Regions from separate parts of the Pseudomonas sp. MUP55 genome, predicted to be linked through region 1. Evidence: predicted binding sites of a transcription regulator. Region 1 holds the regulator's gene; each other region holds the start of a gene.
What was found. Region 1 encodes FliA, which starts transcription of late flagellar genes. Its sites were predicted from a motif close to CTAAAGTTTNNNNNNNNNNNGCCGNTAA; they were not measured.

Region 1 (10,089 bases):
GCTGACCGCCGAAGTCCAGGAGCCGCGCCAAGCCTGGCGCATGCTGCTGGCGCATTTGGCGCGGATGATCGCCACCCCGGAAATCGAACCCCTGGAAGAAGGCGGTGTGATCGCCATGGTCGGCCCCGCCGGCATGGGCAAGACCACCACCCTGGCCAAGCTGGCCGCGCGTTATGTGCTCAAGTACGGCGCGTCGAATATCGCGCTGGTGAGCATGGACAGCTACCGCATTGGCGCCCAGGAGCAACTCAAGACCCTGGGCCGCATTCTCAATGTGCCGGTGACCCACGTCGACCCGGGCCAGTCCCTGGCCAATGCCCTCGATCCGCTGCTGCGCAAGCGCGTGGTGTTGATCGATACCGCCGGCCTGCAAGCCAGCGACCCGGCCCTGCGCATGCAGCTCGAAAGCCTGGCCGGACGCGGCATCAAGTCAAAAAATTACCTGGTGCTCGCAACCACCAGCCAGAAACAGGTTCTTACCGCTGCCTATCACAGTTACAAGCGCTGTGGCCTGGCCGGTTGCATCCTGACTAAACTGGATGAAACCGCCAGCCTGGGCGAAGTGTTGAGCCTGGCAATCAGTCATGAACTGCCGGTCGCCTACCTGACCGACGGGCCGCGGATCCCGGATGATTTGCATCTGCCGCGCCGTCATCAGTTGGTCAGCCGTGCTGTCAGTGTGCAAATGCAAGACGAGCCTAGCGAGGAAGCGATGGCCGACATGTTCGCCGACCTTTACCACAACCCGGCAAAGCGGGTGGGGTGAGGCAGGATGAACACCGTGAAATGTACCTACATCGATGGCCTGCAAGCGATACACGCGGCCAACCCCTGTAGCCTGCGTCTAAGCAAGACAAGGTAAAGAAATAAAATGGGCAGCATGCATCCCGTACAGGTGATCGCGGTGACCGGCGGCAAAGGTGGCGTCGGCAAAACTAACGTGTCAGTGAATTTGTCCCTGGCCCTGGCAGAGCTTGGCCGTCGCGTCATGCTGCTGGATGCTGATCTGGGCCTGGCGAACGTGGACGTTCTGCTGGGGCTGACACCCAAACACACCCTCGCCGATGTGATCGAAGGTCGCTGTGAGCTGCGCGATGTGCTGCTCCAGGGCCCCGGTGGCATCCGCATCGTGCCGGCCGCCTCGGGCACCCAGAGCATGGTGCACCTGAGCCCGGCGCAGCATGCCGGCCTGATCCAGGCTTTCAGCGATATCGGCGACAACCTCGACGTGCTGGTGATCGACACCGCCGCCGGGATCGGCGAGTCGGTGGTCAGCTTTGTGCGCGCCGCCCAGGAAGTGCTGCTGGTGGTCTGCGACGAACCCACCTCGATCACCGACGCCTACGCCCTGATCAAACTGCTTAACCGTGACTACGGCATGAACCGCTTCCGCGTGCTGGCCAACATGGCCCAGAGCCCGCAGGAAGGCCGCAACCTGTTTGCCAAGTTGACCAAGGTCACGGATCGCTTCCTCGACGTCGCCTTACAATACGTCGGTGCGGTGCCCTACGACGAGTGTGTGCGCAAGGCCGTGCAGAAGCAGCGTGCGGTCTATGAAGCGTTCCCCCGTTCGAAGTGCGCACTGGCGTTCAAGGCCATTGCCCAGAAGGTCGATACCTGGCCGTTGCCTGCCAACCCTCGGGGGCATCTGGAGTTTTTCGTCGAGCGATTGGTACATCAGACGAGCGCAGGACCGGTGCTATGACAGCGAACGGCTACAACGCCTACAAGAAGTCCGCCCGTGACACTCAGGGCGAATTGATCGAGCGCTATGCGCCGTTGGTCAAGCGTATTGCCTATCACCTGTTGGCTCGTCTGCCCGCCAGCGTGCAGGTGGAAGACCTGATCCAGGCCGGCATGATCGGCCTGCTCGAAGTGTCGACCAAATACGATGCGAGCAAAGGCGCGAGTTTCGAGACGTATGCGGGTATTCGTATCCGTGGTGCGATGCTCGATGAGGTGCGTAAAGGGGATTGGGCGCCGCGTTCGGTACACCGCAATACGCGAATGGTCAGTGACGCAATTCGCGCAATTGAAGCAAAAACCGGTCGTGACGCTAAAGATCATGAAGTTGCGGCCGAACTCCAATTGAGTCTCGATGATTATTACGGGATTTTGAACGATACCTTGGGCAGCCGCCTGTTCAGTTTCGACGACCTGTTGCAGGACGGCGAACACGAAGGGCTGCACGAGGACGGCGCGAGCGCGCATATGGAACCGTCGCGCGATCTGGAAGATGAACGCTTCCAGGGGGCGCTGGCGGAGGCCATTGCCAATTTGCCGGAGCGCGAGCGCCTGGTGTTGGCGCTGTACTACGACGAAGAGCTGAACCTCAAGGAAATCGGTGAGGTCCTGGGGGTCAGCGAATCGCGTGTCAGCCAGTTGCATAGCCAGTGCGCGGCCCGCTTGCGGGGGCGGTTGGGAGAGTGGCGCGCGCGCTGACAGGCAGTGTGGGGACACTGCAGACGCTACCGCGGGGGTATGAGCCTTCGCGGTTTCGTTGCGTGGTGCCCTGGGCAGTCCTTTTTGTGTAACGCCTGTTGAATGAAGTGGCGCGTCCAGGTGCTGGGCGCGTTTAAGACTGCTTGGAGGTCGAATTGGACAAGAACATGAAAATCCTCATCGTTGATGACTTCTCAACGATGCGGCGGATCATAAAAAACCTGTTGCGTGACCTTGGGTTCACAAACACGGTCGAGGCGGACGATGGCATTACCGCCATTCCGATCCTCAACAGCGGCAGCATCGACTTTCTGGTAACCGACTGGAACATGCCGGGCATGACCGGTATCGACTTGCTGCGCCACGTGCGTGCCGATGAAAAACTGCGCAGCCTGCCGGTGTTGATGGTGACCGCCGAAGCCAAGCGTGAACAGATCATTGAAGCCGCCCAGGCCGGGGTCAACGGTTACGTGGTCAAGCCATTCACAGCATTGGCCTTGAAAGAGAAGATCGAAAAAATCTTCGAACGCATCCACGGCTAAAGCCATCGCGGGGGAGCTATGGAGAATAACGAAACGTCACAGGGCGATTTTGAGTCGACCCTGAAGAAACATGCTCACCAGTTGGTCGACAGCCTTGAAAAGGGCCAGTTCGGTGATGCGGTGCAGTTGATCCATGAGCTTAACCAGACCCGTGACCGCGGCCTGTACCAGGAAGTGGGCAAGCTCACGCGTGAGCTGCACAGCGCGATCGTCAATTTCCAGATTGACCCGCGCATGCCCCAGGCCGAAGAAATTTCGCAGATCACCGATGCCACCGAACGCCTGTCCTATGTGGTCAGGCTGACCGAGGCGGCGGCCAACCGCACCATGGACCTGGTGGAGAACGCCACGCCTCTGGTCAACGGCATGGCCACTGAAGCCCAGGCCCTGAGCGCTGACTGGGGCCGCTTCATGCGCCGTGAAGTGGGGGCTGAAGAGTTCCGTGAGCTGGCCCGCCGGGTTGACGGTTTTCTGTCGCGCAGCGAACAGGAAAACCGCACGGTGGCCAGCAACCTCAACGACATTCTGCTCGCCCAGGATTACCAGGACCTCACCGGTCAAGTGATCAAGCGTGTGACCCAACTGGTCACCGAAGTGGAAAGCAACCTGCTCAAACTGGTGCTCATGGCCGGCCAGGTCGACCGTTTTGCCGGCATCGAACATGACCGCGAAGCGATCCTCTCGGAAAAAGATCCACAAAAACATCTCGCCAAGGGTGAAGGTCCGCAGATTCATGCCGATAAACGTGAAGACGTCGTATCCGGTCAAGATGACGTAGACGATTTGCTGTCCAGTTTAGGCTTCTAAGGAGCACCCACATGAGCTTCGGCGCCGATGAAGAAATCCTTCAGGATTTCCTTGTAGAGGCCGGCGAAATTTTAGAGCAACTGTCCGAACAACTGGTCGAGCTGGAAAGCCGTCCGGATGATGCGAACCTGCTCAATGCAATTTTTCGCGGTTTTCACACTGTAAAAGGGGGCGCCGGCTTCCTCCAGCTCCATGAGCTGGTGGAGTGCTGCCACATCGCCGAGAACGTCTTCGACATCCTGCGCAAGGGTGAGCGTCAGGTCGACTCGGAATTGATGGACGTGATTCTCGAAGCACTCGATGCGGTCAACGGCATGTTCAGCCAGGTGCGTGAACGTGCACCGGTCACCGCCGCCACCCCGGAACTGCTGGCCGCCCTGGCGCGCCTGGCCGAACCGGCGGCCGAAGCACCGGCCGCGCAAGCCGAGCCTGAGCCTGTGGTAGAAGCCGAGCCGGACGTGACCGACAGCGAGTTCGAACAGCTGCTCGATTCGCTCAATGCGGTCAAGGCTCAAGCTGAGGCCCCGGCTCCGGCTGCAGCCGCGCCTGTTGCCGCGCCGACCAGCGAAGACATTACCGACGCGGAATTCGAATCCCTGCTCGATCAGTTGCATGGCAAGGGCCAGTTCGCGGCTGACGCCGTGGCTCCGGCCGCTGCACCGCCGGCGCCAGCCGCCAGCGCCAGCACCGATATCACCGACGACGAATTCGAGGCGCTGCTCGACCAGCTGCATGGCAAAGGCACGTTCGTCGCCGATGCCCTGCCGAACGTTGCGGCCACCGCAGCCGCTCCAGCTGCCAAGTCTGAACCGGCCGCTGACGGACTGATCTCCGACAACGAGTTCGAAGCCTTGCTGGACGAGCTGCACGGCAAAGGCAAGTTCACCGAAGTGGCCCCTGCCGCCGCCGCGGCGGTGGCTACGCCAGCACCGGTCGCCGCCAAAGCCGCGGCTCCGGCCGCCGCGCCCGCCCCGGCGCGTGCCGCCGCTGCGCCGGTTGCCGACAAGCCTGCCAGTGAAGCCGAAACCACCGTGCGCGTGGACACTGCGCGCCTGGACGACATCATGAACATGGTCGGCGAACTGGTACTGGTGCGTAACCGCCTGGTGCGCCTGGGCCTGAACAGTGGCGACGAGGCCATGCAGAAGGCCGTGTCGAACCTGGACGTGGTCACCGCGGACCTGCAGACCGCCGTGATGAAAACGCGCATGCAGCCGATCAAGAAGGTCTTCGGCCGTTTCCCGCGCCTGGTGCGCGACCTGGCGCGTCAGCTCAAGAAAGAAATCAATCTGGAACTGGTTGGCGAAGAAACCGACCTCGACAAGAACCTCGTCGAGGCCCTGGCCGACCCGCTGGTCCACTTGGTGCGCAACGCCGTCGACCATGGCGTGGAAACCCCGGAAGAACGCGAAGCCTCCGGCAAGTCACGCGGTGGCAAGGTGATCCTGGCGGCCGAGCAAGAGGGCGACCACATCCTGCTGTCGATCACCGATGACGGCAAAGGCATGGACCCGACCATCTTGCGCAATATCGCGGTCAAGCGCGGCGTGATGGACAAGGACGCCGCCGACCGTCTCACCGACACCGAGTGCTACAACCTGATCTTCGCCCCCGGCTTCTCGACCAAGACCGAGATTTCCGACGTGTCCGGCCGTGGCGTCGGCATGGACGTGGTGAAGACCAAGATCAGCCAGCTCAACGGCTCGATCAACATCTACTCCACCAAGGGCCAGGGTTCGAAGATCGTCATCAAGGTGCCGTTGACCCTGGCGATCATGCCGACCCTGATGGTGATGCTGGGCAACCAGGCCTTCGCTTTCCCGCTGGTCAACGTCAACGAGATTTTCCACCTCGACCTGTCGCGCACCAATGTGGTGGACGGCCAGGAAGTGGTGATCGTGCGCGACAAGGCCTTGCCGCTGTTCTACCTCAAGCGCTGGCTGGTGGCATCGGCCAAGCATGAAGAGCAGCGCGAAGGCCATGTGGTGATTCTGTCGGTGGGCACCCAGCGCATCGGCTTTGTGGTCGACCAACTGGTGGGCCAGGAAGAAGTGGTCATCAAGCCGCTGGGCAAAATGCTGCAGGGAACCCCGGGCATGTCGGGCGCCACCATCACCGGTGACGGCCGCATCGCGCTGATTCTTGATGTTCCGAGCATGCTCAAGCGTTACGCCGCACGGCGTATTTGATTCTGGCGGGGCAGGGCAGTAATGCCCGCCCCGTCTAACGGAGTGTTTATGGCAGTCAAGGTCCTGGTGGTGGACGATTCGGGTTTCTTCCGCCGCCGCGTCTCGGAGATTCTTTCCGCCGATCCAACGATCCAGGTAGTCGGCACGGCCACCAACGGCAAAGAGGCGATTGATCAAGCCATTGCGTTGAAGCCGGACGTGATCACCATGGACTACGAAATGCCGATGATGGATGGCATCACGGCCGTGCGTCATATCATGCAGCGCTGCCCCACACCGGTGTTGATGTTCTCCTCGCTGACTCACGAAGGCGCCCGGGTCACCCTGGACGCGCTGGACGCCGGCGCGGTGGATTTTTTGCCGAAGAATTTCGAAGACATCTCGCGCAACCCCGAGAAGGTCAAGCAGATGCTGTGCGAGAAGGTGCACAGCATTTCGCGCAGTAACCGCCGCAGCCTGTTCAGCGCACCCGCGCCGACATCCGCACCTGCACCCACGCCCGCCGCTGCGCCGACCTCGTCGTTCAGCCGTCCGGCACCCGCACCTGCGCCCGTCGCTCGGCCTGCACCGGCTGCGCCGACCCGCGCGGCTGCCCCGAGCGCCCACTCGCCCGCGCCCAAGCGCAAGGCCTACAAGCTGGTGGCAATCGGTACGTCCACCGGTGGGCCGGTGGCCTTGCAGCGTGTACTGACCCAACTGCCGGCCAACTTCCCGGCGCCGATCGTGCTGGTGCAACACATGCCCGCCGCCTTCACCAAGGCTTTCGCCGAGCGCCTGGACAAGCTGTGCCGCATCAGCGTCAAGGAAGCCGAGGACGGCGACATCCTGCGCCCTGGCCTGGCGCTGCTGGCTCCGGGTGGCAAGCAGATGATGGTGGACGGGCGTGGCGCGATCAAAATCCTGCCGGGTGACGAGCGTCTCAACTACAAGCCGTGCGTGGACATCACCTTCGGTTCGGCGGCCAAATCCTACGGCGACAAAGTTCTGGCGGTGGTGCTCACCGGCATGGGCGCCGACGGCCGTGAAGGCGCGCGCCTGCTCAAGCAGGGCGGCAGCGCCGTCTGGGCCCAGGACGAGGCCAGTTGCGTGATCTACGGCATGCCCATGGCCATCGTCAAGGCTGACCTGGCCGATGCGGTCTACAGCCTGGACGACATTGGCAAGCATCTGGTGGAGGCCTGTCTCTGATGGATGTGTTGAGCCTGATCGGCATCACCCTGGCATTTGTCGCCATCATCGGTGGCAACTACCTCGAAGGCGGCCACCTGGGCGCCCTGGCCAACGGCCCGGCGGCGCTGATCGTGATCGGTGGCACCGTGGGCGCGGCCTTGTTGCAGTCGCCGATGAGTTCGTTCAAGCGCGCCATGCAGATTCTGGTCTGGATCATTTTTCCGCCACGGGTCGACTTGCCAGGTGGCATCGACCGTGTGGTCAACTGGAGTCTGACTGCGCGCAAGGAAGGCTTGCTGGGCCTGGAAGGCGTGGCCGATGCCGAGCCCGACAGCTACGCCCGCAAGGGCTTGCAGCTGCTGGTGGACGGTGCCGAGCCGGAGGCGATTCGCAGCATCCTTGAGGTGGATTTCTACACCCAGGAAAGCCGTGATATCAACGCCGCCAAAGTGTTTGAAAGCATGGGCGGCTACGCGCCGACCATTGGCATCATCGGTGCGGTGATGGGCCTGATCCACGTGATGGGCAACCTGGCCGACCCTTCGCAACTGGGCAGCGGCATTGCCGTGGCGTTTGTCGCCACCATCTACGGTGTGGCGAGCGCCAACCTGGTGTTGCTGCCGGTGGCGAGCAAGCTCAAGTCGATTGCCATGCGCCAATCCCGTTACCGCGAAATGCTGCTCGAAGGCCTGCTGTCGATTGCCGAGGGCGAAAACCCGCGCTCCATCGAACTGAAGCTCCAGGGCTTCATGGATTGATGGGAATGGGCATGTGGCGAGCGAGCTTGCTCGCGCTGGGCTGCGAAGCAGCCCCACTCCAGGCAGCACGGTCATTCAGACAGGTCGCAGCGTCTGAGGTCAGGGCCGCTTCGCGCCCCAGCGCGAGCAAGCTCGCTCGCCACAATGAAGTGTTCGCTGTTGGTCAGAGAGGGAAGTGCCTGTGAGCCGTCGCCGTCGCGAGCCTGAAGAACACGTCAACCATGAACGCTGGCTGGTGTCCTACGCGGACTTCATCACCTTGCTGTTTGCGTTTTTCGTGGTGATGTACTCGATCTCGTCGGTCAACGAAGGCAAGTACAAGATCATTTCCCAGGCGTTGGTGGGGGTGTTCAACGATACCGAGCGCGCGCTCAAGCCGATCCCCATTGGCGAAGAGCGCCCCAAGACCGTGACCCCGGCCAAGCCGCTGGTCAACGACAGCGATGAAACCGCTGCCGGCGTCGGTGGCACCAGCGACCCGCTCAAAAGCATCGCCGACGATATCAGCGCTGCGTTTGGCGACCTGATCCGTTCCAACCAGATGACCGTGCGTGGCAATGAGTTGTGGGTGGAGATCGAGCTTAACTCCAGCCTGTTGTTCGCCAGCGCCGATGCGCTGCCCAGCGACCAGGCGTTCACCATCATCGACAAGGTGGCGGCGATTCTCAAACCGTTTGAGAACCCTGTTCATGTCGAAGGCTTTACCGACAATTTTCCGATCGCCACCGCGCAGTACCCGACCAACTGGGAACTGTCCTCGGCCCGGGCGTCAAGCATCGTGCGCATGCTCGCGATGCAGGGCGTGAACCCCCAGCGCCTGGCGTCGGTGGGCTATGGTGAGTTCCAGCCGGTGGCCAATAACGCCACGGTCGAAGGCCGTGCGCGCAACCGGCGGGTGGTGCTGGTGGTGTCGCGCAACCTGGATGTACGCCGCAGCCTGACCGGCACCGGCACGGCGAATGCAACACCGGATGCGGCGTTGAGGCGCGCTGGCACACAAACTGCACCGGCCCCTGCAAAGCCGTCGGTGCGGGCAAGCTCCGTCAATTCTCCGTCACCGGCTCAATAACCTATGCAATGTCTCGGTCGCGTTTGTGCCCACCGGGAGGAATCAACCGAATGAGAGTCTGGGCAGTAGCCAATCAAAAAGGTGGAGTCGGCAAGACCACCACGTCCATCGCTTTAGCCGGCTTGCTGGCCGAGGCGGGCAAGCGCGTGGTTGTGGTCGACCTGGATCCCCACGGCTCCATGACCAGCTATTTCGGCTACGACCCGGATGCGCTGGAACACAGTTGCTACGACCTGTTTCTGCATCAGGGCAGCGTGCCGAGCGATTTGCCTGGGCAACTGTTGCTGCCCACCAGCAATGACAGCATTTCGCTGTTGCCGTCCAGCACCGCGCTGGCCACCCTGGAGCGCCAGTCGCCGGGCCAGAGCGGCCTGGGCCTGGTGATCGCCAAGACCCTGGCGCAACTGTGGCAGGACTTCGACTACGCGATCATCGACAGCCCGCCCTTGCTGGGCGTGCTGATGGTCAACGCCTTGGCGGCCAGCCAGCAGTTGGTGATCCCGGTACAGACCGAGCACCTGGCCGTCAAAGGCCTGGAGCGCATGGTCAGCACCCTGGCGATGATCAACCGTTCGCGCAAGCAGGCGCTGCCGTTCAGCATCGTGCCGACCTTGTTCGACCGCCGTACCCAGGCGTCCCTCGGCACCTTGCGCGTACTGCGCGATGCCTACCCGGACACCATCTGGAATGGCTACATCCCGGTGGACACGCGCCTGCGTGACGCCAGCCGCGCCGGGCTCACACCGTCGCAATTCGACGGCAAGAGCCGCGGAGTGCTGGCGTATCGGGCATTGCTCAAACACCTGCTGTCCCAGCAGATCATGGCGCAGGTGGCGTGATGAACCGTCCCCTGGAATTCAAGACCCGGCCGCAACTGGCACTGGAATCCTACCTGGATGCCTTGCTGCAGGATGCGACAGCCGAAGAGTTGCCGGAACCGGTCCTGCTGCTGGAGCCTATCGTCGAGCCCGAGACCGCGCTGGATGAGTTCCAGCTGGCGGTGCTCGAAGAGCAGGCGCGCGATGCGCACATTGAGGCGGCGCCCGTTGTGGTGCCGATCACGCCTGACATCGTGGTGCCGGTGGTGGTCGAGCCGATCGTGCAAGTGCACC
Region 2 (10,089 bases), 1.6 Mb from region 1:
GCTGGCAGCCCAGGAGACTGGCCTTGAAGTGCGCCGGCAGATCATCCGGACCTTCGTCGTTGTGTTCGAACCCTGCATGGCCCTGCGGCACCAGTCTGTTGAAGAAACGCTCGAAGTCACGGCGAACCGCCGGATCGGCATTCTCGTTGACCGTCAACGAGGCCGAGGTGTGCTGCAGCCACAGATGCAACAGGCCCACGCGACAGGCCTTCAATTCAGGCAAGCCGGCAAGCAACTCGTCGGTCACCAGGTGAAAGCCCCGGGGCTTGGCCCGCAGGGTAATCAGGGTCTGTTGCCACATACAGTTCTCCGCCCATCGGCGCGCATTCTAGCGCGCTCTGGAAAAAAACAAAGTGCCGAATACGCCTACATGCCTGTAAGACATTCGCACCCTCAAAAGTGCGGTGTGGATCCCATCACAAAGTCGACGAAAAACCCATACCACTTATAGCCAAAGACAAACGCCAGGCAAAAAAATGCCCGGCAAGCCGGGCATCTTTTTTTTCGCGTACTTACAAGTTGTAGCCGCGCTCGTTGTGTTGCGCCAGGTCGAGGCCGACCGCCTCTTCCTCTTCGGTGACACGCAGGCCCATGACCATGTCCAGCACCTTGAGGATCACGTAGGTGACGATCGCCGTGTAGATCACGGTGAAGCCAACACCTTTGCACTGGATCCATACCTGGGCGGCGATGTCGGTGGTAGCAGCGTTGAAGCCACCCATCGATGGGGCCGCGAACACGCCAGTCAGAATCGCGCCGAGGATACCGCCGATACCGTGCACGCCGAAGGCGTCCAGGGAGTCGTCATAGCCCAGCTTGCGCTTGAGGGTTGTGGCGCAGAAGAAGCACACCACGCCCGCCGCCAGGCCGATGACCAGAGCGCCCATCGGGCCGACGGTGCCAGCAGCCGGAGTGATGGCGACAAGGCCGGCCACCACACCCGAGGCGATGCCCAGGGCGCTCGGCTTACCGTGAGCGATCCACTCGGCGAACATCCAGCCCAGCGCAGCAGCAGCAGTGGCAATCTGGGTAACCAGCATTGCCATGCCGGCCGTACCGTTGGCCGCCGCAGCCGAACCGGCGTTGAAGCCGAACCAACCGATCCACAGCATCGCCGCGCCGATCAAGGTGTAACCCAGGTTATGCGGTGCCATCGGGGTGGTCGGGAAGCCTTTACGCTTGCCGAGTACCAGACACGCCACCAGGCCAGCCACACCGGCGTTGATGTGCACCACGGTGCCACCGGCGAAGTCCAGCACGCCCCAGTCCCACATAAGGCCGCCGTTGCCGCTCCAGACCATGTGCGCAATCGGCGCATAGACCAGGGTGAACCAGATGCCCATGAAAATCAGCATCGCGGAGAATTTCATGCGCTCGGCGAAAGCACCGACGATCAGCGCCGGGGTGATGATGGCGAACGTCATCTGGAAGGTGATGAACACCGCTTCCGGGAACAGCGCCGCAGGCCCGGTGATGCTGGCCGGCGTGACGCCCGCCAGGAACGCCTTGCCCATGCCGCCGAAGAAGGAGTTGAAGTTGACTACGCCCTGCTCCATACCGGTGGTATCGAACGCAATGCTGTAACCGTAGACGACCCAGAGGATGCTGATCAGGCCAGTGATGGCGAAGCACTGCATCATCACCGACAGAATATTCTTGGAACGGACCATGCCGCCATAGAACAGCGCCAGGCCAGGAATAGTCATGAACAGCACCAGTGCGGTGGCGGTCAGCATCCAGGCAGTGTCGCCGGAGTTGAGGACTGGAGCCGCCACTTCATCTGCCGCCATTGCAAGGCTTGGCATTACGATGGACAACAGGGCTCCGAGCCCTGCGAATTTACGCAGAGTCATAGTGTTTTTCTCCTGGGGCGTTGGGGTTTGGCGGCTTAGATTGCGTCGGTATCGGTTTCGCCGGTACGGATGCGAATAGCCTGTTCCAGATTGACCACGAAGATCTTGCCGTCACCGATCTTGCCAGTGTTGGCGGCCTTGGTTATCGCCTCGATAACCCGGTCAAGATCCTTGTCGTCAATGGCGACATCAATCTTCACCTTAGGCAGGAAATCAACCACGTATTCCGCACCGCGATACAGCTCGGTATGACCCTTCTGCCGACCGAAGCCCTTGACCTCAGTAACGGTAATGCCCTGCACGCCGATCTCGGACAGTGACTCGCGTACGTCGTCCAACTTGAACGGCTTGATGATGGCAGTGACTAGCTTCATGAAAACTCTCTCCCGAATTGGTGGACTTGCCCCAGGAAAACAAACCCGTCTCAAGTCTAAGCGCAGTGCCTGGCTTTGTAACGCATCGTCGCCTCGGCATTTACCGTGGCGACGCCAGCGAACACTGGTGACGAAAAACTGTACCCCTGATCCATCGGCGCACTGCATTCGTCACAGCGACTGCATCAGTGCATGGGTCATGTTCGTCTAAGCAGAAACCTTGCCAGCTCCGTAAAAAGCACTGAAATCAGTCCGTTGCCCGCTCACGCCCACCCGCCGGGCGTTCCGGCAGTGGCCAAGCGCATCAAAACAGTGCGCGACCGTCCATCCCGATGCGCGAAAAGCGTGCGCGTCAGGCCATGGAAAGACTATAGAGGCTGCGTGATACACTGCCTGCCAACTGTTTTCCGGAATATTTCCCATGCTCGCGCCCAAAGACTTCCTTGATGCCCTGAGCGGCCAGGCTTCTCGCCTGTTCAGCGGTGACACCCCGCTGCCTCGCAATGAAATCGAAAGCCAGTTCAAGGCCCTGCTGCAAAGCGGCTTCAGCAAGCTCGACTTGGTGAGCCGTGAAGAATTCGACAGCCAGATGGTGGTACTGGCCCGCACGCGTGCGCGGCTTGAGAGCCTGGAGGCGAAAGTCGCAGAACTGGAAGCTCGGATGACGCCAGCCTCTGCTCAATAACCGCGATGAGTGATGGGGGTTACCCCTCAGCGTTAAAAACGGCAGAAGCGCGAAGTCACCTGTGGCGAGGGAGCTTGCTCCCGCTGGACTGCGCAGCAGTCCGATTGTCTGAGCAGTCCGATTGTCTGGGGCCGCTTCGCGACCCAGCGGGAGCAAGCTCCCTCGCCACAGGTACGGTGTTCGCCTTAACTGCCTGGTATTAGAGTTTTCCCCCATAGTGTTGTCTGGATACGTTCTGTAAAACCTCCCCCGCTTTGCTTTTCCCACCCTCGTCTACCCTTGAATAACCCGCAGGAAGCGGCCTCCCATTCAAGGATCGAGCATGTCCCTCGCCATCGTCCACAGCCGCGCCCAGATCGGCGTTGAAGCCCCCGTCGTCACGGTTGAAGTGCATATGGCCAATGGCTTGCCATCCCTGACCCTGGTGGGTTTGCCGGAAACCGCAGTAAAGGAAAGCAAGGACCGCGTTCGCAGCGCCATTCTCAACTCGGCCCTGCAATATCCGGCGCGTCGCATCACGCTCAACCTCGCGCCCGCCGACCTGCCCAAGGACGGCGGGCGTTTTGATCTGGCGATAGCCCTGGGGATCCTCGCGGCCAGCGTGCAGGTGCCCGCATTGATGCTTGATGATGTCGAGTGTCTGGGCGAGTTGGCGCTGTCCGGCGAGGTGCGTGCGGTCAAAGGTGTGTTGCCGGCCGCCCTGGCGGCGCGCAAGGCCGGTCGCACCTTGATAGTGCCCAGGGCGAACGCCGAGGAAGCGTGCCTGGCATCAGGGCTGAAGGTGATTGCTGTGGATCATCTGCTGCAGGTAGTGGCGCATTTGAACGGGCACGTGCCGATCGAGCCCTACACGTCAGACGGCTTGCTGTACTTGAACAAACCTTACCCGGACCTCAGTGAAGTACAGGGCCAACTGGCCGCCAAGCGTGCCTTGCTGATTGCCGCAGCGGGGGCACACAACCTGTTGTTCAGCGGGCCGCCCGGTACCGGCAAAACCTTGCTCGCCAGCCGCCTGCCGGGGTTGCTGCCACCGCTCAGCGAGCAGGAAGCGCTGGAGGTTGCGGCGATTCAATCCGTGGTCAGCCTGGCACCGTTGAGCCATTGGCCGCACCGGCCGTTCCGCCAGCCGCACCACTCGGCCTCAGGCCCGGCGCTGGTCGGCGGAGGATCGAAGCCGCAGCCGGGGGAAATCACCCTGGCTCACCACGGCGTGCTGTTTCTGGACGAGCTGCCAGAGTTCGACCGCAAAGTGCTGGAGGTGCTGCGCGAGCCCCTCGAGTCGGGACATATTGTGATTTCCCGCGCGCGGGACCGGGTGAGTTTTCCGGCGCGCTTCCAACTGGTCGCGGCGATGAACCCCTGCCCTTGCGGTTATATGGGCGACCCCAGCGGCCGTTGCCGTTGCACGCCGGAACAGATTCAACGCTATCGCAACAAGCTCTCGGGGCCACTGCTGGACCGGATCGATCTACACCTGACGGTAGCGCGCGAAGCCACGGCACTGAGCCCGGCCCAACAGACCGGCGACAACACCGCGCAAACCGCAGCCCTGGTGGCCGACGCGCGAGAGCGCCAGCAACAGCGCCAGGGTTGCGCCAACGCGTTCCTCGATCTGCCGGGGCTGCGCGAGTACTGCACGCTGACGAAGGCCGATGAAAGCTGGCTGGAAAACGCATGCGAGCGACTGACGCTGTCGTTGCGGGCGGCTCATCGGCTGCTCAAGGTGGCGCGCACTTTGGCCGACCTCGAACAAACGGAAGACATCGCTCGCCACCATCTGCAAGAAGCCTTGCAGTACCGTCCGGCGGTGATCAATTGAGCCTTTCGCCTTTGTGTTCGGAACGCCCTGGCTCAGCGGAACCGATCCACTTCATGTCGCAAGCCCGCCGCCAAGGTCTCCAGCTCCTTGGCGGTGATTGCCAGGTTCGACACCACTTCACGCTGCTCGCTGTTAGCCAGCGCAATACTCTGCAGGTTGCTGCTGAGCAAGGTCGCGGTGCTGCTCTGCTCTTGTGTGGCGGTAGTGATCGCGGCGAACTGCTGGCCGGCCGAGCGGCTTTGCTCGTCGATGCGCGCCAGCGCCGAAGCCACGTCGGCATTGCGCGACAGGCCTTCCTGCATCAGCACATTGCCGTGTTCCATGGTGCTGATGGCATTGCCGGTTTCCTGCTGGATGCTCTGGATCATGCCGGAAATTTCATCGGTGGCCTGGCGAGTGCGCGAAGCCAGGTTGCGCACTTCGTCGGCAACCACGGCAAAGCCACGGCCCTGCTCACCGGCGCGGGCAGCTTCGATGGCCGCATTCAGCGCCAGCAGGTTGGTCTGTTCCGCAATCGACGTAATCACCCCGACGATGCCGCCGATTTCCTGGGAACGCTGGCCCAGGGTGTTGATCACCGTAGCGGTGCTGTTCAGGGCGGAGGCGATATGCTCCAGGGACGACGACGCGTCTTGCATCGAGGCACGGCCGATGCGGGTCTGCTGGGCATTTTCCTGGGCCAGACGCTCGGTGTTGCCCATGTTGTCGGCGATATTCAGCGAAGTGGCGCTGAATTCTTCCACCGCGCCCGCCATGCTGGTGATCTCGCCGGACTGCTGCTCCATGCCTTCATAGGCACCGCCAGACAAACCCGACAACGCCTGGGCACGGCTGTTGACCTCTTCAGCGGCCTTGCGGATATGCGAAACCATGGTCGACAGCGCTTCGCCCATCTGGTTGAAGCTACGGGCCAGTTGGCCGATTTCGTCATGGCTGGAGACGTTGAGGCGCGCGCTCAGGTCGCCCGCACCCAGCGCTTCTGCCTGGCGTACCAGGTCACTCAACGGCGCGAGCTTGCTGCGCAACAGCCACACCGTGGCGCCCACCGCCAGCAGCATTGCCAGCACGCTGCCGATCACCAGGCGCAGGCCGACGTCCCAGGTCACAGCACGAATTTCAGCCTTGGGCATGCTCGCTACGACCGCCCAGGGGCCACCCTCGAACGGTACCGAGACGCTGTAGAAATCTTCGTTCTTATCGCTCCAGAAACGGCCTTCACCCGGCTTCTTCGCCAAGTCGAGCATCACTGGAATGGCTTGATCCAGGGCTTGTACACCGGCCGGCGGCACCAGCCAATGCTTCTGCTCGTCCAGCAGCGAAAGGGAGCCGGTCTGGCCGATACGGAAGCGCTTGAGGTTATCGAACTGGGCTTTCTGCTCGTCGGTGTAGTCGAAACCGATGAACAACACTGCGATGACTTTGCCGCTGGCGTCACGCACCGGGCTGTACTGCGTCATATAGGAGCGATCGAACAACACGGCCCGACCGATGTAGGCTTGCCCGTTGAACACACGCTGGTAGGCCGGGCCCTGGCGATCAAGCACGGTGCCAATGGCGCGGTTGCCGTCCTGCTTGGTCAGGGACGTGCTGATGCGGATAAAGTCATCGCCGCTGCGCACGAATACCGTGGCCACGCCGCCGGACATGTCCTTGAATTCGTCCACTTCACTGAAGTTGTTGTTCAGCACCTGATTGCCCAGGTAGAGGCTGGGGGTCTGCACACCGGCCACAGCGACTGGCTGGTCTGCACGCACGCTCAAGCCTGCGCCGAAGCGCTTTTCAAACAGCCCGCTCAAACGCTGGGTGCTCTCGCGCAAGGTGCTGTGAAAGGTGTTGAGTTGGTCGGCGAGCAGGCGCGCCTCGCTGGCCAGGTGTTCCTCGCGTGTGGCGAGGTTGGCAGTGTCGAGGGAGCGTAAGGCAAAAACGGTACTGCCGCTGATGACGACAGCCAGAATCACGGCCAATGCGAGGCCTAACTGGGAAGCGATCCGAGCGCGAGGTTGAGACATGACAGCTCCTGAGCCGAGGCCAGGATCATCCTGATCTCTTAGCGCTGCTCGGCGAATTATCTAATGGGAAACGATTGTGCACGAGGGTTCCAACACCTTACTTCGGCGCAGTTCTGCAATACTTGAGCAATTCACAAGGGCATCACGCAAACGATTGCACTGCACACACCAAACCCTTCATTCGAAGCGCTCCACAGCAGGCAAAACCATCGCTTGCACCTCGCCTTGAAGAAATTCCGCCAGGCGCCGCAAGCGCTCGCCACCGGGGCGGGTTTTCGGCCACACCAGGTAGTAACTTTCGCCACTGGCGACGGCGGTTGGCCAAGGCAGGCTCAAGCGTTTCTGAGCGACGTCCTCGGCGACCATCAGCAAGTCGCCCATGGACACGCCATAACCCCGCGCGGCAGCGATCATGCCCAACTCAAGCGTGTCGAACACCTGCCCACCCTTGAGCGAAACCCGCGACGCCAGCCCCATGCGCTCCAGCCAGTAACGCCAGTCGCGACGGTCCGGGGTCGGATGCAGTAGCTCAGCCGTCGCCAACCGCGCCACATCCCAGGGGCCGTCATCCAGCAGGTTGGGCGCCCCCACCGGAATGAGCATTTCGGCAAACAGGTAACTGGCCTCCCAGTCCGCCGGAAAGTGCCCGTTGCTGAGCAACACCGCGCAATCGAACGGCTCCTGGTTGAAGTCCACCTCATCGATGCTCATCCACGCGCTGGTGAGTTGCACCTCATTGCCGGGTTGCAAGGCCCGAAAGCGACTCAACCGTGCCAGCAGCCAGCGCATGGTCAGGGTGGAAGGCGCCTTCATGCGCAGAATGTCATCTTCGGCATTCAGGGTATGGCAGGCACGCTCCAGGGCGGCGAAACCTTCGCGCACGCCGGGTAACAGCAAGCGCGCCGCTTCGGTGAGCTGCAAGGTGCGGCCGCTGCGCTGGAAAAGACGGCAGGCGAAATGCTCTTCGAGGGTACGAATATGCCGGCTGACCGCACTTTGGGTAATCGACAGCTCCTGCGCCGCGCGGGTAAAGGAATGGTGGCGTGAAGCGGCTTCAAATGCGCGCAAGGCGTAAAGCGGAGGAAGACGACGAGACATTCTTAAAGCTCCGACGGTGCTATCAGCAGACCCTACCAGAACAGACCAGGCATGAGTTTTAATCATGCTGATGATCGCATTTATCCTTTTGTGCAATACGCGCAAAGCGCCGAGAATCGACCCTTTCCCCCCTTCTGACTTTTTGAGAGTGATGATCATGCAGCATCCGGCACGTACCGAACTCTGGGCCATTCTGCGGCTGTCGGGGCCGTTGATTGCCTCACAGTTGGCGCACATGCTGATGGTGCTGACCGACACCCTGATGATGGCCCGCCTCAGCCCCGAAGCCCTGGCCGGCGGTGGCCTGGGCGCGGCGAGCTATTCGTTCGTGGCGATTTTCTGCATCGGTGTGATTGCGGCAGTGGGGACCCTGGTGGCTATCCGTCACGGTGCCGGCGATATCGAAGGCGCCACCCGCCTGACCCAGGCCGGGTTGTGGCTCGCCTGGTTGATGGCCCTGGCGGCGGCGCTGCTGCTGTGGAACCTCAAGCCGTTGCTGCTGATATTCGGCCAGACCGAAACAAACGTGCAGGCCGCCGGGCAATTCCTTACTCTCCTGCCCTTCGCCCTGCCCGGCTACCTCAGCTTCATGGCGCTGCGCGGCTTCACCAGCGCCATCGGCAAAGCCACCCCGGTGATGGTGATCAGCCTGTGCGGCACGGTGGTCAACTACCTGCTCAACCATGCGCTGATCGAAGGCATGTTCGGCCTGCCCAAGCTCGGGTTGATGGGCATTGGCCTGGTCACGGCGATCGTGGCTAACGGCATGGCGCTGGCGCTGATGTGGTACATCCGCAGCAACCGGACCTACGCCGCGTATCCATTGAGTACAGGCCTGCTGCGCCTCAATACCCAATATTTGCGCGAGCTGTGGCGCCTGGGCCTGCCGATTGGCGGCACCTACGCGGTAGAGGTCGGGCTATTTGCGTTTGCGGCACTGTGCATGGGCACCATGGGCAGCACGCAGTTGGCCGCGCACCAGATCGCCCTGCAAATCGTCTCGGTGGCGTTCATGGTCCCCGCGGGGATGTCCTACGCAGTCACCATGCGTATCGGCCAGCATTATGGCGCCGGACAGTTATTGAAGGCGCGCCTGGCCGGGCGGGTCGGCATGGGGTTTGGCGCCCTGGTCATGCTGGGATTTGCCGTGGTGTTCTGGCTGTTTTCCGACCCGCTGATCGGGCTGTTCCTGGACCATGACGACCCGGCCTTTCACGAAGTGATCGTACTTGCCGTCAGCCTGCTGGCCGTCGCGGCCTGGTTCGAGCTGTTCGACGGCGTGCAGACCATTGCCATGGGCTGCATCCGGGGCCTCAAGGACGCCAAGACCACGTTCCTGGTAGGGCTCGGTTGCTACTGGCTGATCGGCGCGCCATCGGCCTGGTTGATGGCGTTCACCCTGGGCTGGGGACCGACCGGCGTGTGGTGGGGCCTGGCGCTGGGCCTTGCTTGTGCTGCGGTGAGCCTGACCTGGGCGTTCGAAGCGAAAATGAAACGCATGATCCGGCGAGAGCCGCAAACACACACTGCTTTCGAGGCCGCACAGACGCACTAAGGCCCTACTCGATTACAAATGTGGGAGGGGGCTTGCCCCCGATGGCGGTTGTCAGTCACAGGATGTGTTGACTGATACACCGCTATCGGGAGCGAGCCCCCTCCCACATTTTGGATTGGGTTTACAAGGCTGGCATGTTTAGCTCAACAACGCCTGCTGGCTCTGACCAAACGTCAGATACTCCACCAACTCGGCCAGTGGCAACGGTTTACTGATCAAGTAACCCTGGGCTTGATCGCAACCAAACAGTCTCAAAAGCTCAAGCTGCTCGGCGGTCTCCACGCCTTCGGCCACCACTTCCAGGTTGAGGTTGTGGGCCAGGTTGATCATGGCGTGCACCAGCTTGCGATTCTCTTCGCGCTCTTCCATGCCGCCAACGAAGCTCTTGTCGATCTTCAACAAGGCGATCGGCAGACTGTTGAGGTGCACGAACGATGAGAAACCGGTGCCGAAGTCATCCAGGGAAAAACGCACGCCGAGGCGGCCGAGGGCGTCCATGGTCTGTTTGACCAGGTCGCTGCGACGCATCACGGCGGTTTCGGTCAACTCGAACTCCAGCCATTGCGCTTCCACGCCGCGCTCGGCAATCAGCCGGCTGAGGGTCGAGAGCAATTGGCTGTCCTGAAACTGGCGAAACGACAGGTTGACCGCCATGTGCAAGGCCGGCAGGCCGCGTTCGCGCAGGTCTTGCATGTC
Region 3 (10,089 bases), 1.4 Mb from region 1:
TCAAGCGCCTGATCAAGTTGCGCCTGGCCTACCCGATCCTGCGCCGTGGACGCTTCCTGGTGGGCGACTACAACGAAGACATCGGCGTGAAGGACGTCACCTGGCTCGCGCCGGATGGCAACGAGATGACCACTGAGCAGTGGGAAGACAGCCATGGCCGTTGCCTGGGCATGCTGATGGATGGCCGCGCCCAGGAAACCGGGATTCGCCGCGCCGGCGCCGATGCCACGCTGTTGCTGGTGGTCAATGCCCACCACGACATGGTCAACTTCCGCTTGCCACCGGTGCCTCAGGGCGAGTTCTGGAATTGCCTGCTCGACACCAATGACCCAGCGGTGCGTGGGCAGGAGCGCTTTGACTTCGAGCACGAGTACGCCGCCACCGGTCGCTCGCTGCTGCTGTTTGAGCTTCAGCACGACGACGAGGTGTGAAATGGCGTTGCACGGATTCCTTTCGGGCTACCGGGGCTATGCGAATACGCAGGCCCTGGGGGACGCCCTGAAGGACCTTCAGGAAGAAGGCCTGGACCAGCTGCCGTTGCCCGGCAGCGGCCAGTCGCTGGAGCGCTTCAGCGGGCTCGCGCAAGTTGCCGGCCACGACCTGCGCTTGTGCAAGCTGTTTGAAGGCCACACCGATGCGCTGGCAATCATTGCCGAACTCGACAGCCCCCTGCCGCCCCTGGGCAGCACCTGGGGGATGTGGGCCGCCGAGCCGCCGAGCGCCAAGGTGCGCGTGCGGCGCGACGGCCAGCGGCTGATCGTTGACGGGCGTAAAGCCTGGTGTTCCGGTGCGTCGGTGGTGTCACACGGGTTGTTGACCGCATGGGACGAGGAAGACCGCCAGCAACTGGTCGCCGTGGCGATGGATCAGCCGGGCGTGACGGTGACGGATGATGGGTGGGATGCCGTGGGCATGGCCGCCACCGGCAGCGTCGAAATTGTCTTCGACCAGGCGCGTGGTCTTGCGGTGGGTGGGCCGGGTGACTACCTGGCCCGCCCGGGCTTCTGGCAAGGCGCAATCGGAATCGCCGCGTGCTGGTACGGCGCGGCGCAGCGTCTGGCCGAAGTGCTGCGCGAACAGTGCAGCAAGCATCCCGAGCCGCATGCCCTGGCCCACCTCGGCGCGGTGGACAGCGCGTTGAACAGTGCGGCGTGCGTGCTACGCGTCAGTGCCGAGCAGGTGGACCGGGCACCGACCGCCGATGCCCGGCTACTGGCCCAGCAGGTACGGGCCTGCGTCGAGGAAACCGTGGAACAAGTGATCCATCACGTTGGGCGGGCCGTGGGTGCGGGGCCTTATTGCAAGGACCCGCACTTTGCCCAATTGATGGCGGACTTGCCGGTGTTTGTGCGTCAAAGTCATGCCGAACGCGACCTGGCCGCCTTGGGCGAACAGGTCGCTGGCGAACCCTTTGGGAGGTGGCAGTTATGAAGCCCAACCCGATTGTCGGTCAGGGTACGTCGCTGCATTACTGGCAGACATCGGCGCGCCTGGCTGAACTGCCGCATGTCAGCGTCGAGCAACTGGTGCCCGAGGGGCGGCGCGCCGTGATCATCGCCCCGCATCCGGACGATGAAGTGCTCGGCTGCGGTGGTTTGCTGCAAGGACTGGCCGCATTGGACCGGCCCATCCAGCTGATTTCGGTCACCGACGGCAGCGCCAGCCATCCAGGTTCCAAACGCTGGCCGGTGCAACGCCTGAGCGTGGTGCGCCCCCAGGAGTCAGCTCAGGCCCTGCACCGCCTGGGCTTGCCGCTGCACAGTTTGAAGTGGCTGCGCGCCGGGTTTACCGACAGCAAGGTCGCCGAGCGCGAAACCGAGCTGACGGCGTTTATCCAGCGCTACCTCAAGCCCAACGATGTGGTGTTCGCCACCTGGCGCGAAGACGGCCATTGCGACCATGAAGCCGTGGGCCGCGCCAGCGCCGAAGCGGCCCGCGCCGTAGGGGCGCAGTTGTATGAACTGCCGGTATGGACCTGGCACTGGGCGACCGCCGAAGACGATATGGTGCCATGGGAACGTGCGCGCAAGATCCCGCTGACGCCGGAGAAAGTCGCGCGCAAACGCCATGCCATCCACGCCTTCGCCAGCCAGCTTGAAGGCGACCCTCAGGTCGGCCTGCCGCCGGTGCTGGCACCCTATGTGGTGGAACGTCTGCTGCAACCTTTTGAAGTGGTGTTCGTTTGAGTGTGACAACCCCTTATTTCGACCAGATGTTCGCGGGCAACGATGACCCGTGGGCGTTTCGTCAGCGTTGGTACGAACAACGCAAACGTGCAGTGAGCCTGGCGGTACTGACCCGAGCCCACTACGCCTCGATTTTCGAACCCGGCTGTGCCAATGGCGAACTGAGTGCCGAACTGGCGGCGCGCTGCGATCGCTTGCTGGCCTGTGATACGGCGAGTGCTGCAGTGGCGCTGGCGAAGAAACGGCTGGCGGGGTTTTCCAATGTCCAGGTGGAGCAACGACGGTTGCCTGAGCAATGGCCATCGGGGCAATTCGAGCTGATCGTGTTGAGTGAGCTGTGCTATTACCTGGATGCGGCTGACCTTGAGCGCCTGATTGACCGTTGCCTGGATGCGTTGGCGGAGAATGGCCAACTGTTGGCTTGCCACTGGCGCCCCTCCATCGAAGGTTGCCCGCAAACCGCCGAACAGGTCCACGCCCTGCTCCATCAGCGCCTGGGGCTGCATGCGGTGGTACGCCACCATGAAGAAGATTTTCTGCTCGACCTCTGGAGCCGCGACAGCGCCTCGGTCGCACGCCTTGAAGGCCTGCGATGATCGGTATCCTGATTCCGGTGCACAACGAAGAAGCGTTGCTGGGCGAATGCCTGAACGCCGCACTGGTTGCTGCGAGTCATCCGCAGCTGCACGGCGAAGCGGTACAGATCCTGGTAGTGCTCGACAGCTGCAGCGATGGCAGTGCGGCAATTGCGCAAGCGCAGGGTGTGCACTGCCTGGCGGTGCAGGCGTGCAATGTCGGGCATGCCCGTGGTGTGGGCGCGCAGCATCTGCTGGACCTGGGCGCGCGCTGGATCGCCTGTACCGACGCCGACAGTCGCGTTGCACCGGACTGGCTGGTGGCGCAACTGGCCCTGGGTTGCGACGCCGTGTGCGGTACCGTGACCGTGGACGCGTGGAGCGAAGGCTTCGACGCGGCGGCACAGATTCGCTATCACCAGGCTTACGCAGCCCGTGATGGGCATCGGCATATCCACGGCGCCAACCTGGGGGTCAGCGCCAGCGCCTATCGCCAGGCGGGTGGGTTTGAACCGCTGGCGTGCCATGAAGACGTACAACTGGTGCGCAGTCTGGAACGCTGCGGTGCTTCCATCGCCTGGAGCCACACCCCGCAAGTGATCACCAGCGCCCGCCTGGATTGCCGCGCCCGGGGTGGCTTCGCTGACTACTTGAAGAGCCTCATGCCGGTCTCGTAAAAAAAACGCCGTGGCGCCATTTATCCTTGTCTATGCTTATAACACCTCGCACAGGCGCTCCAGGATCGGAGCCTGAGGTGACGACAAGCGCAACAACCGACAAGGACGTGATACCCCATGAGACCCGATTCCCTAAGCGAGGCCCGCCGTGGTCCCGCGCAAATCTGGAACAGCGCGCCCCAGTTGGCGCAAATCCCTGTTATCAGCCTGTCCAGCCTGGTACCGCCGGGCGCCCGGGTGGTGGTGGTAGCCCCCCACCCCGGCGACGAAGTGCTCGCCTGCGGCGGACTGCTGCATTTGCTCAGCACCCGCGCACATCCCTTGAAATTGATCTCCATCACCGATGGCAGCGCCAGCCATCCTGGTTCCCAGGTCTGGTCGGCCAGCCGACTGAGTGTGGTGCGCCCCCAGGAAAGCGCCGAGGCCCTGCGCCGCCTGGGTATGCCACTGCATAGCCTGAAATGGATTCGTGGCGGGTTTCGCGATAACGCCCTGGCCGCCGATGAACATCAGGTCTGCCAGTTCATCGCCCGATACCTGCAGCCAGGCGACGTGGTGTTTACCACCTGGCGCCATGACGGCAACGACGATCACGAAGCCGTCGGCCGAGCCAGCGCCAAGGCGTGCGATCTGGTGGGTGCGCAACTGAACGAATTGCCGATGTGGGCCTGGCACTGGCCCGCACGCGAAGGTGCGGTGATTCCGTGGCAGCGCGCGCACAAGTTGTGCCTGGACACCTGGGGCATTGCACACAAACTGCACGCCGTACATGCCTATGCCAGCCAGCTCACGGGCGACCCCGCCATCAGCCTGGCGCCGATGTTCGCCCAGGCGTTACTGGAACGCATGCGTGAGCCTTATGAAATCGTGTTCACCTAAGCAAAAGGTGGCAAAACGCTGGTATGTGAGGTGTGAAAAATTCGTTAACTGATTAATCCCGTAGGCTTTTTCCCACAGCTTCAATCTGCCAGAATAATGCGAATAATTATCAACAGATTTATTATTCGCCACGGATGGCATTCCGGGAGAGCTACGTTCATGTCTGTGCAACACCATGGCGGCAAAGGATTTTCACCGAGTCTGATAGCAATGGCTATCTGCCTGACCACGTCCCACGCGGCCCTCGCTGCCGAGGCCGGCGCACCGCCCAGCACCATTGAGCTGGGCGCCACCGAAGTGTCCGGCCAACAGCTGGGCGAAACCACCGAGGGCAGCGAGTCGTACACCACCGGCTCGATGAAAACCGCAACCAAACTGCCGCTGACCCTGCGCGAAACCCCGCAGGCCGTCACCGTGATTACCCGTCAACGCATGGATGACCAGGCGATGACCAGCATCAACGATGTGGTGAATGCCACGCCGGGGTTGTTCCTCAACTACTCCAGCGGCCCCGGCCGGCAGGGCTATACCGCACGCGGTTTCAATGTCGACAACCTGATGTACGACGGCATTCCCAGTGGCTACAACGGCGTTACCGTCGGTTCCCAGCCGAACCTGGCGATGTTCGATCGGGTCGAGGTGGTGCGCGGTGCTACTGGCCTGGTCACCGGCGCCGGTAACCCCTCGGCGGCCATCAACCTGATCCGCAAGCGGCCCCTGGCCGAGCAGAAAGTCACCTTGACCGGCGCCGCCGGCAGTTGGGACGACTACCGTGGCGAGTTCGACGCCTCCAGCCCCCTCAATGACAGCGGCACCTGGCGTGGCCGGGTGGTGACCTCTTACCGCGATGCCAACAGTTTCATCGACAAGGCCGAGCAGGATCACGGCCTGTTCTATGCGGTTACCGAAGCCGACCTGGGCGAAGACACCACCTTGACGCTGGGTTACTCCAACCAGAAAGACAAGACCAACTACTTCTGGGGCGCGTCGATGATTGGCCTGGACGGTCATCACCTCAACCTGTCGCGCTCGTACAACCCCGGTACCGACTGGGAGAACAAGGATCAGGAGGTCAACACCGTCTTTGTCGAACTGCGCCAGCAACTGGCCAATGACTGGAGCCTGCAGGTCAATGCCAACTACGCCGAGCAAGACGCGCTGTTCTCCGGTTCCTACCAGTCGCGCTGGACCAACAATAGCCTGGCACGCACCGTGTACCAGGCCGCCTTCGACCAGAACCAGGCCGGGGTGGACGCTTTCTTCAGCGGGCCGTTCCAGGCGTTCGGGCGCACCCATGAACTGGTCGTGGGCGCCAGCAAGCGCGTCGAGGACACGACCACCCACAACTACAGCCCCTACGACCTGAACTGGCCGATCACGGCCGGCAAGCCGAACTTCACCCGCACCAGCGACCAGCGCGACGTCACCAGCCAGGACGGCGTCTACGTCACCACCCGCCTGAGCCTGGCCGACCCGCTCAAGCTGATCCTCGGCGGGCGCCTGGACTGGTACGACTACGACAACCGCGATGGCGACGGCGACTACAAGGTCACCCGCAACCTCACGCGCTATGCGGGGCTGATCTACGACCTGGACGACCAACACTCGGTGTACGCCAGCTACAGCGACATCTTCACCCCGCAAAAGGAAAAAAACACCGGCGCCACCCCGCTCAAGCCCATCGTCGGCAAGAATTATGAAGTCGGCATCAAGGGCGAATACCTGGGCGGCGCGCTGAATGCCAGTGTGGCGCTGTTCCGCGTCGACCAGGAGAACCGTGCGGTGCAGATCGTCGTGCCGGACTGCCCACAGGCCTCCTGCTACCAGGCTTCAGGCGAGATTCGCAGCCAGGGCATCGACTTCGAACTGCAGGGTGCCCTGACCGAGAACTGGCAGGTAGGCGGTGGCTACACCTACGCGCGCACCCACACCATCAAGGACGACGCCAACCCGCAGAAGGTCAACAAGCAGTTCGACACCGACACCCCGGAACACCTGTTCAAGGTGACCACCCGCTACAACTTCCAGGGCCCGCTGGAAAAACTTCGCGTGGGTGGCAATGTGTCGTGGCAGAGCCGCATGTACAACGACATCCAGTTGGCGGACGGCAGCACCTATCGGCTCAAGCAAGGCGGCTACGCCGTTACCGACCTGATGGCCGGCTACCGGGTCAACCAGCACCTGGACCTGCAGCTCAATGCCAACAATATCTTCGATCGTCACTACTACCAGTCCATCTCCGAAGCGGTCACCTATGGCGGTGACTCCTACGGCGCCCCACGCAACATGATGCTGACGGCCAAGTACAGCTTCTGATCGTCATCGCGGCTGCCCGCTCGGGCAGCCGTTGCTTAAAGTCCCCTCGCGACCTGCCGATAACCGTTTGCCGGATTGATACCGGCAAATAGCCATCTCTTTTGTACTGACCGCGGCCCGCGTGGCACGCCGCATGCTTGGTTCCTGGCCAAACCACATGGAGTAAACGTGAATGCCCACACGCTTTCTGGAGCACTACCGCAAGGCCGACCGCATCATGCTGGCGTTGATCTGGCTGATGTTCCTCTTCTCCCTGGGCCTGGCGTTCTGGCATGACACCTTTACCCAAGCGGTGATCGTCGGCGGCGGCACCGGTGTGGTGCTGACTGTGCTGTATCGCGCCATCGGCGGCACCCGTGTGATGCGCTGCGTGCTGGGTGCCGGCCTGATGGTGATGGCCGCCTTGCACATCAACCAGGCCGAGGGTGTGATCGAATCGCACTTTGGTATTTTCGCGCTGCTGGCGGTGTTGACCTTCTACCGCGACTGGCTGCCGATCCTGGTGGCGGCGCTGACCATCGCCGTGCATCACCTGGTCTTCCATGCCTTGCAACATCAAGGGGTGCCGGTATTTGTGATGGCCCATCACGGCGGCTGGACGATGATTTTCGTCCACGCCTTCTACGTGGTCATGGAAACGGTCGCCCTGCTCTACCTCGCCGTGCATAGCCAGGCCGAGGCGGTCGAAAGCCAGGAAATGCTTGAAAAAATGCTCGCCGTCACGTCGCAGTTCACGCAAGACACCGCCAAGGGTGAAGACAAGGTGCATGTGTCTCTCGCCAAGCGGTTCGACCACTTCCTGCAGCAGCTCACCCACCTGATCGACGGTGTCGCGCGCGACTCCCACGGCCTCGGCCAACTCGGCCAGGAACTGGCCACCGCCAGCGGCACCCTGGAACAAGGCGCACGGCATCAACTGGCACAGATCAATGAAATGACCGGTTCGATGCAACGCATGGAAGACGCCATGGGCCACATCACCGTGCACGTCGAACAGGCGGTGGAGCACGCCGGCCAGGCCAGCCAGCAGATCGAGCGTGGTCAGCAAAGCGTGGGCCGCGCCCAGCATGAAATCACGCAGTTGGCGTCACGCATCAATGGCACCGAATCCACCGTACAATCGCTGGCCGTGCAAGCCGAACAAATCGGTTCGGTGCTGGAGGTGATCAGCAGCATCGCCAACCAGACCAACCTGCTCGCCCTCAATGCCGCCATCGAAGCCGCCCGCGCCGGCGAGCAAGGCCGTGGATTTGCCGTGGTTGCCGACGAAGTGCGCAGCCTGGCCCAACGCACCGCCCTCTCCACTCAGGAAATCAGGACCATCATCGAAGGCCTTCAGCAAGGCAGCCGCCAGGCCGTCGAAGCCATGCACGACAGCCGCCAGGGTGTGGAGCGCTGCGTGGAAGACAGCCAAATGGCCGTCGACATGCTGCGCGCCGTGGGCGAAGACATCGCACACATCGACCAACTCAACGGCCGCATCGTCACCACCACCCGCGAGCAGACCTCAGCGAACCTGGAAATCGTCGAGCGCCTGCAATCGGTGCAACACATCGCGCAAAACACCGCCGACGACGTCGAAACCCTGGCCCGCAGCAGCGAGCGCCTGCCACCGATCGCCGTGCGCCTGGATGCGCTGGGGCGCAGGTTTCATCCGTGATTGGGTTTTGGGAACTGGAGGGCGGTGGCAGAGCCGGCATTTTCATTGCCTGAACTACCGCCATCGCAGCCTCGCTGGGGCTCGACAGCTCCCACAGGGATTTGGTGGTGTTGGGGGGCTCTCGGTTTGCAGGGACATCACGGCAGACCTGGCCCTCAATGACACCACCGCTCAAATGGGGGAGCTGTCGAGCCCCGGCGAGGCTGCGATGGCGGCGGCACAGTCAACTTCCTCATCGCCTGAACCACCGCTTTCGCAGCCTCGCTAAAGCTCGACAGCTCCCACAGGGGACCGCTGTGTCGCAGGTGTCTCGGTCCGCAAGGTCGTCGCGCCAGGCCCCATTCTCACTGACACCACCGCTCAAATGTGGGAGCTGTCGAGCCCCGGCGAGGCTGCGATGGCGGCGGCACAGTCAACCTCTTCCTTGCCTGAACCACCGCTTTCGCAGCCTCGCTAAAGCTCGACAGCTCCCACAGGGATTTGGTGGTGTGAGGAATCTCGGTTTGCAGGGCCGTCACGGCAGACCTGGCCCTCAATGACACCACCGCTCAAATGTGGGAGCTGTCGAGCCCCGGCGAGGCTGCGATGGCGGCGGCACAGTCAACCTCTTCATCGCCTGAACCACCGCTTTCGCAGCCTCGCTAAAGCTCGACAGCTCCCACAGGGATTTGGTGGTGTGAGGAATCTCGGTTTGCAGGGCCGTCACGGCAGACCTGGCCCTCAATGACACCACCGCTCAAATGTGGGAGCTGTCGAGCCCCGGCGAGGCTGCGATGGCGGCGGCACTGTCAACCTCTTCATCGCCTGAACCACCGCTTTCGCAGCCTCGCTAAAGCTCGACAGCTCCCACAGGGGGCCGGCGGTGTTGGGGTATTTCGGTTACCAGAGCCATCACGGCAGACCTGGCCCTCAATGACACCACTGCTCAAATGTAGGAGCTGTCGAGCCCCGGCGAGGCTGCGATGGCGGCGGCACAGTCAACCTCTTCATCGCCTGAACCACCGCTTTCGCAGCCTCGCTAAAGCTCGACAGCTCCCACAGGGATTTGGTGGTGTTGGGGGGATCTCGGTTTGCAGGGCCATCACGGCAGACCTGGCCCTCACTGACACCACCGATCAAATGTGGGAGCTGTCGAGCCCCGGCGAGGCTGCGATGGCGGCGGCAAAGTCAACCTCTTCATTGCCTGAACCACCGCTTTCGCAGCCTCGCTAAAGCTCGGGAGCTCCTACGGGGCATTGGTGCAATTCATGAGGCAGTCTTTGGCACCGACTCGCTCACAAAATCCTGGTAAGTGCGCAACGGCCGGCCGATGATCGCTTCCAGCCGCGCCAAGCTGCCTGGCGCTGCCTGCATGCCGAACGCCTGGATGCCTTCCATCATCAGGCGCATGTCATAGGCCAGCCAGGCAGGACCGTACGCCGACAGCTGGGTTTCAAACGCAGCAACGTCGTCACCGCCGTAGGCGATTTCGCGGCCCAGGGCAGCACTCCAGAGTTTGGCCACGCCCGTCCCCGTCAGCGCCTGCGGCCCAACCAGTTCCAGTGTCACGCGCTCCAGCGCAGTCGCGGCCTGGTCGCGTCGCAACAGCTCGGCCACGGCGATATCGGCAATGTCCCGTGTGTCGATCATCGACACACCGGCCGAGCCGATGGGCATCGGGTACACCGCGTAGTCCTGGATCGTCTGCTGCACCATCAGGTCGTTTTGCATGAAGTACGCCGGGCGCAGCACGGTCGCGGGGATGTCGAGGCTTTCGATCATGCGTTCAACGGTGTACTTGCCGGTGAAGTGCGGCA

Region 2: SC318_RS25970 (methyl-accepting chemotaxis protein) is a predicted target of FliA. The motif match lies at 6,840-6,867, and genes of this name have one in related genera.
Region 3: SC318_RS12355 (methyl-accepting chemotaxis protein) is a predicted target of FliA. The motif match lies at 6,669-6,696, and genes of this name have one in related genera.

What each region holds. Positions count from the first base shown of each region.
Region 1 covers NZ_CP138214.1:4,110,261-4,120,349, reverse strand. Annotated here, with positions in the region: gene flhF (flagellar biosynthesis GTPase FlhF) at 1-766, shown strand, start outside; gene fleN (flagellar synthesis regulator FleN) at 872-1,705, shown strand; gene fliA (RNA polymerase sigma factor FliA) at 1,702-2,442, shown strand; gene SC318_RS18455 (chemotaxis response regulator CheY) at 2,610-2,984, shown strand; gene SC318_RS18450 (protein phosphatase CheZ) at 3,003-3,791, shown strand; gene SC318_RS18445 (chemotaxis protein CheA) at 3,803-5,980, shown strand; gene SC318_RS18440 (protein-glutamate methylesterase/protein-glutamine glutaminase) at 6,029-7,168, shown strand; gene SC318_RS18435 (flagellar motor protein) at 7,168-7,908, shown strand; gene motD (flagellar motor protein MotD) at 8,090-8,977, shown strand; gene SC318_RS18425 (ParA family protein) at 9,028-9,816, shown strand; gene SC318_RS18420 (CheW domain-containing protein) at 9,816-10,089, shown strand, end outside.
Region 2 covers NZ_CP138214.1:5,722,691-5,732,779, forward strand. Annotated here, with positions in the region: gene SC318_RS25945 (secondary thiamine-phosphate synthase enzyme YjbQ) at 1-301, opposite strand, end outside; gene SC318_RS25950 (ammonium transporter) at 513-1,853, opposite strand; gene glnK (P-II family nitrogen regulator) at 1,889-2,227, opposite strand; gene SC318_RS25960 (accessory factor UbiK family protein) at 2,649-2,912, shown strand; gene SC318_RS25965 (YifB family Mg chelatase-like AAA ATPase) at 3,235-4,731, shown strand; gene SC318_RS25970 (methyl-accepting chemotaxis protein) at 4,764-6,740, opposite strand; gene SC318_RS25975 (LysR substrate-binding domain-containing protein) at 6,918-7,838, opposite strand; gene SC318_RS25980 (NorM family multidrug efflux MATE transporter) at 7,990-9,393, shown strand; gene SC318_RS25985 (putative bifunctional diguanylate cyclase/phosphodiesterase) at 9,532-10,089, opposite strand, start outside.
Region 3 covers NZ_CP138214.1:2,757,213-2,767,301, reverse strand. Annotated here, with positions in the region: gene glgX (glycogen debranching protein GlgX) at 1-431, shown strand, start outside; gene SC318_RS12385 (acyl-CoA dehydrogenase family protein) at 433-1,431, shown strand; gene SC318_RS12380 (PIG-L deacetylase family protein) at 1,428-2,186, shown strand; gene SC318_RS12375 (class I SAM-dependent methyltransferase) at 2,183-2,782, shown strand; gene SC318_RS12370 (glycosyltransferase family 2 protein) at 2,779-3,438, shown strand; gene SC318_RS12365 (PIG-L deacetylase family protein) at 3,556-4,317, shown strand; gene SC318_RS12360 (TonB-dependent siderophore receptor) at 4,477-6,633, shown strand; gene SC318_RS12355 (methyl-accepting chemotaxis protein) at 6,806-8,293, shown strand; gene SC318_RS12350 (NmrA/HSCARG family protein) at 9,539-10,089, opposite strand, start outside.